Regions from separate parts of the Bacillus sp. BC05(2025) genome, predicted to be linked through region 1. Evidence: predicted binding sites of a transcription regulator. Region 1 holds the regulator's gene; the other holds the start of a gene.
What was found. Region 1 encodes Rex, which represses fermentation and respiration genes when NADH is low (regulators of the CRP and FNR family bind a similar motif). Its sites were predicted from a motif close to TTGTGAAATATTTCACAA; they were not measured.

Region 1 (3,218 bases):
AATAACGGTCATGGGAAACGATTAGTATTGCGCCAGGATAGCCTTGTAAATATTGTTCAAGCCATGTTAATGTTTCGATGTCTAAATGGTTTGTAGGCTCGTCCAAAATAAGTAGGTCTGGTTTCGTTAATAATAACTTACCGAGAGCTAATCGTGTTTTTTGTCCACCGCTTAATGTAGAAATTGTCGTCTGGTGCGTTTCAACCGGGAAGCCAAGACCACTTAAAATCGAGCGGATATCTGCTTCGTACTGATAGCCACCTTGATCTTTATAATCTAATTGTAATTGGTCATAATCAGCTAATAATCTTTCATATGTAGCCTCATTTGAAAAGTTTACTTCTTGTCCCATCTCTTGCTCCAGCCTTCGAAGTTTTGTCTCCATTTGCTGTAAGTGTGTAAAGACGGTTAACATTTCATCCCAAATTGTTAAAGACGTTTCTAAACCGGTATTTTGAGCTAAGTATCCGATTGAGACATCTTTCGGTTTTATAATTTCGCCACCATCATGAGATAGCTCACCAGCTATTATTTTTAATAATGTAGATTTTCCGGCGCCATTTCGTCCGACTAATGCGATACGATCTTTCGTTTGAACTTCCAATTTTATGTTTGCAAGAATCGTTTCTGCACCGTATAATTTCGAAAGCGCGTTTACTTGTAATAAAATCAATGTTTTCACCTCAAATAATTTCTTAACTTTGCCATGTTTATATTTCTCAATCATACTAAAAATAGTGTATAGTTTAAAATACAGAGAGAATACTTCTTCTTTCTATTATACAAGGAATTTAATAAGTGCTAAACTTCTGTATTTGATTAAAGCATATGAATAAAGATAGGAAGAGAGGAGAGGTTATATGGAGCAGCAGAAAATTCCACAAGCCACTGCTAAGAGATTGCCTCTATACTATCGATTTATCCAAAACTTATCTCTATCTGGTAAGCAACGTGTTTCATCAGCCGAATTAAGTGAAGCGGTAAAGGTTGACTCCGCAACGATTCGAAGAGATTTCTCATACTTTGGAGCGTTAGGGAAAAAAGGATATGGATATAACGTAAATTATTTATTATCATTTTTCCGTGAAACACTCGACCAAGATGATATAACACGTGTAGCGCTTATTGGAGTAGGTAATTTAGGGACCGCTTTCTTACATTATAATTTCACGAAAAACAATAATACAAAAATTGAAATGGCGTTTGACGTTAGTGAAGAGAAAGTAGGAACAGAAATCGGGGGCATTCCTGTATATCACTTAGATGAATTAGAAGAAAGATTATCAAATGATATACAAGTGGCAATATTAACAGTACCGGCTACAGTAGCACAATCTGTAGCAGATAGATTAGCTGAAACGAGTGTGCATGGTATTTTAAACTTCACGCCAGCACGCTTAAATGTATCAGACAATATAAGAATTCATCATATTGATTTAGCAGTAGAGTTACAAACACTTGTTTACTTTTTAAAGAATTATCCACAATAAAACGCAGAGGAAGCGACCTCTGCGTTTTATTATTGTTTTTTCTTTGTGAATTTAACTAAGATAAGGCGAAGTGCCAAATTAAAATCAATTGTTGCCATAACTGCAAATAGTATTGTCCACATATTCCAGATTGTATCTGTTACGTTCCTAATGGCGAGGTGTGTAAAGATACATCCTAGAAGGAAGTACAATACAGCCATGAACAATGGTGAGTTTCTCATACTAAAAATCCTCCGATAAAGCCTTGCATTTTTTCAGCTTCTTTAATCATTTCTTGAATGTGTTCGCTACTCACTAACACTTGAGCAATTGCAACTAATGTATTCATTGCAACATGGGCCGCAATTGGAACGATAATACGCTTCGTCTTTACATATAAGAAGGCGAATACGAGCCCCATAGCAGTGTATACCAATAAATGAGTGAAATCAAAATGAATTGCTGCGAATACGAGAGAACTAATGATAGCAGCAATAAAGAAGTTAAACTTCTTATAAAGTGTACCAAATAAAATTTTTCTAAACACGATTTCTTCTAAAATAGGTCCGATTATAGATATAACAATTAGGAACCAAGGAGTAGTTCTTGCGATATCCATAAGCCTCGCTGTGTTTTCAGATCCAGGTTTAATACCTAATACATACATTTCAATCATACCAGCAATACTTTGTGAGAAAAATGCTAAGAAGAATCCGATAAAAATCCATCCAATTGTAGCTGGAACAGTAGACCGCGTTTTATCTAAATGTCTATCACGAATATCTGTTCTAAGTAACCAAAGCACGATACATAATGCAATAAAGAAGCTAATGATTGCCCAGTGGCCAGTTATGAGTTGGAATTTCTCCTCCCTAGTAAATCCTCTGTTATCATAAAGTCCAGTTTTCAGGAGAAGCGGTAATCCAGCTATGGATGATAACTGCATTAAAATGTATGTAACGATAACCCACCAATATTGTTTTTTCAAATGGTTTAACCATCCTTTCTAACTCTAGTGTATGAAATAAGGTAGGATAACATGTACATATGCTACCTACGATATAAACCTTACATAAATTATGTTTTTTTCGTAAATCCTTATTTGAAATTATAATAGAAGACAGGAGAAAGTTGTGTGTGTAGCGAAAACAACTTAGGGTGTCCTTTCATATTGTAACATACGAGTAGTGGAAACAACGATTCATATAGTAAAGGTAGAAGAAGAGAGAATCTATATAGAAAAGTGTATAACTTAATTTGCGAAAAAATTATGATTTTTTTACTTGCAAAAGAAATTGAGATTATTTATTATTATAAGTGTGTTAGCACTCGGGTGACCTGAGTGCTAATAAATAAAATTTACATAACAAAATGAGGAGGTTATTGTTCATGCTAAAGCCATTAGGTGATCGCGTTGTAATTGAGCTTGTTCAAGCGGAAGAAAAAACAGCAAGTGGTATTGTATTACCAGACACAGCAAAAGAAAAACCACAAGAGGGTAAAGTTATTGCAGTAGGTACTGGTCGAGTGCTTGAAAATGGTGAGCGTGTTGCTTTAGAGGTAGCAGCAGGTGATCTTATCATCTTCTCAAAATATGCAGGTACTGAAGTGAAATACGAAGGTACAGACTACTTGATTTTACGTGAAAGTGACATTTTAGCAGTTATCGGTTAATTATATAAATCTTAAAAAATCCAAGGGGGTCAATTATTATGGCAAAAGATATTAAATTTAGTGAAGAAGCACGTC
Region 2 (3,218 bases), on a different contig from region 1:
GTAATAATAAATACAAGTAATAGTCTCCCATTCGTAATCAGCTTAAATTGATCGCGAAATGATACAGACGTACCTTTTTTTAAGTTAGAAGGAATTAACATACTGTTGGCGATTAAAGCAACGATCCCAATTACCACAATTACCATAAACGAGGCTCTCCAACCAAATTGTTGACCGATAAACGTTCCAATTGGTACACCTGTAATGGTCGCAACGGTTAAACCAGTAAACATAAATGCAATCGCACTCGCACGTTTATTCTCTGGTACAAGCGCAGCCGCAATAGTCGATCCTATCGACATAAAAACGCCGTGCGCAAACGCAGATACAACCCTCGCGATAAGTAACACAGTAAAGCTTGTTGCCACCGCTGCAATTCCATTACCAATAATGAAAATAATCATAATCCACATTAATAACGTCTTTCGCGACATACTAGCTGTTAATGACGTTAATACTGGAGCACCGAACGCTACTCCTAACGCATATAAAGAAACGGTTAAACCCGCTGTTGTAACAGAAACATGTAAATCCTCTGAAATAGATGGTAATAAACCGACGCTAATAAATTCGGTTGTACCAATTCCAAACGCACTAATGGCTAGTGCTAATAAAGCAAACATACTTCTCCGATTCGTCTGTACTGCCGAAGAAGATACTGTATATGAATTCAATTGAACTCCTCCTTAATACGAGAAATCCAATCATAATAGTATGAAAAAGGCCTTTTTTCTTCTACAAAATAAAATTACTGCTCATATATGCTATTATGAATGGCTTCACTCTTTTTTTGAAGAACGCACTTAAAAGTACGATAGGTACTCAAAAGTAACATAGGCACTTTTTAGTACCGTACTACTCATTTCCCTCTTACGTATGCTATTATGGAACATATTCAACATGATAAAAAGTACGTACTTTAAAGTGCTATAGGTACTTTTTAGTAACATTTAAATGATTTAGCTTCTTTTGTTGGAGAACTGACATCTACATTCATCAAAGGAGATTTTAATATGAAGAAATATAACATTCCCGTTGAAGCGACTTTAGAGGTTATCGGTGGAAAATGGAAAGTCGTTATTCTTTGCCACTTAACAAAAGGTACAAAAAGAACGAGTGAATTAAAACGTCTCATGCCTGGTATTACACAGAAAATGTTAACGCAGCAATTACGCGAACTAGAAGAAGATGGAGTTATTCAAAGAAAGGTATACAATCAAGTACCACCGAAAGTGGAATATTCCCTTACAGACTACGGTTGGTCTTTAGAATCCATTCTTGATTCCCTTTGTACTTGGGGCGAATGCCATCTTGAAAAAAGCGGTAACACATCGATGCTAATAACAGAAGGTGAACAATAAAAAAAGGAAAAAATGAACATAAATTTGTCCATTTTTCCCTTTTTTTCTTTATATATATGTACATTTCTAAGCTTAACAAAATAATTTATGCGCTTTCATGCCTTGGCAGTACTACGTTATACACGTAATATCAAATAATTAGGAATCATTTTTATGTTAACATAGGTGTATATAGTATATAATATAGGATATATATTATATACACTTTCCGATAAAGGAACTTTCCATTATGCGGACAAGCCATGTATCGGACAGTTCATAAATAATAGGTAGGACATTATGGTTTTGGGTTTATGATTTCAGCTTACTTGCTGACATAAATTTAAAGGCATTTTATTGTGTTTTGTGAAACTTTGTATAAAGTTTCGCAAGCGTTTACTATCTTACCTATCAAAAATAAGAGTATTGCTATCGTAAAGGAGAATTGGAGATGCCAGAAACTATGACTCAAACAAAGCCAGAACAAGAAACTGTACAAATTTCTGCTAGCCAAGGACAACTTGATGTACTTGATCAGTTGTTAAAACCTGAGGTACAAGAATCATTAACTACACTAGTAGAACAGCTTCCAAAATTAACTGAGCTTGTTAACATTTTAACTAAGTCTTATGACTTCGCTCAAACTGTTGCTACTGATGAAGTATTAAAAAGCGACACTGTTGGTGCAATCACAGAGCTTGTAGAACCTGTAAAAGATACAGTGAAAAGCATGGCTGCTACTGCAATCGAAGCGAAAGATCGTGCTGACGAAAGCAACGAAGTTATCGGCCTGTTCGGTCTATTAAAATTATTAAAAGACCCACAAGCACAAAAGATGTTCCGCTTTGTGAACGCATATCTTCAAATTAGTGCAGAACGTAACAATAAATAAGTTAACTTATAACAACAATTAGTAAAGACGGGGGATATCATACTATGTCAAAACAAATTGTCATCTTAGGCGCTGGTTATGGCGGTCTTCTTGCCGCTTTAAACGTACGTAAATATTACAGCAAATCAGAAGCACAAGTTACAGTGATCAACCAATACCCAACGCACCAAATTATCACTGAACTACACCGCCTTGCAGCTGGTAACGTGTCTGAGCAAGCAGTTGCAATGCCACTTACAAAGCTTTTCAAAGGTAAAGATATCGATCTTAAAATCGCAACAGTTGAGTCATTCTCAGTTGATAGCAAAGAAATTAAACTAGCTGGTGGCACTACTTTATCTTACGATGCACTTGTAGTTGCTTTAGGAAGTAAAACTGCTTACTTCGGTATTCCAGGACTAGAAGAAAACAGCATGGTATTAAAATCTGCTGCTGATGCAAACAAAATCTACAAACACGTTGAAGACCGTATTCGTGAATACGCGAAAACGAAAAACGAAGCTGATGCTACAATCGTAATCGGTGGTGGCGGATTAACTGGCGTTGAGCTAGTTGGTGAGCTTGCTGACATTATGCCTAAACTTGCAAAAAGCCACGGCGTAAATCCAAAAGAAGTTAAACTTCTTCTTGTTGAAGCAGGTCCAAAAATCCTTCCAGTATTACCAGATCACTTAATCGAACGTGCAACTACTAGCCTAGAAGCACGCGGCGTTACATTCTTAACAGGTCTTCCTGTAACAAACGTTGCTGGCAACGAAATCGACTTAAAAGACGGTCAAAAACTTGTTGCTAACACATTCGTTTGGACAGGTGGCGTTCAAGGTAACCCACTAATCGGTGAATCAGGTCTTGAAGTAAACCGTGGTCGTGCAACAGTTGATGCATACCTACAATCTACTTCTCACAAAAACGTATTCGTTGCTGGAGACAGCGCTGTTGTCTTCGCTCCAGACGGACGTCCATACCCACCAACTGCACAAATCGCT

Region 2: ACZ76X_RS19415 (DUF1641 domain-containing protein) is a predicted target of Rex. The motif match lies at 1,715-1,732, and genes of this name have one in related genera.

What each region holds. Positions count from the first base shown of each region.
Region 1 is NZ_JBWYRA010000020.1:4,462-7,679, forward strand. Features, by position in the region: gene ACZ76X_RS28590 (ABC-F family ATP-binding cassette domain-containing protein) at 1-673, opposite strand, end outside; gene ACZ76X_RS28595 (redox-sensing transcriptional repressor Rex) at 861-1,490, shown strand; gene ACZ76X_RS28600 (YdiK family protein) at 1,520-1,711, opposite strand; gene ACZ76X_RS28605 (CPBP family intramembrane glutamic endopeptidase) at 1,708-2,457, opposite strand; gene groES (co-chaperone GroES) at 2,859-3,143, shown strand; gene groL (chaperonin GroEL) at 3,182-3,218, shown strand, end outside.
Region 2 is NZ_JBWYRA010000006.1:100,107-103,324, reverse strand. Features, by position in the region: gene ACZ76X_RS19425 (MFS transporter) at 1-623, opposite strand, end outside; gene ACZ76X_RS19420 (winged helix-turn-helix transcriptional regulator) at 1,014-1,361, shown strand; gene ACZ76X_RS19415 (DUF1641 domain-containing protein) at 1,792-2,232, shown strand; gene ACZ76X_RS19410 (NAD(P)/FAD-dependent oxidoreductase) at 2,277-3,218, shown strand, end outside.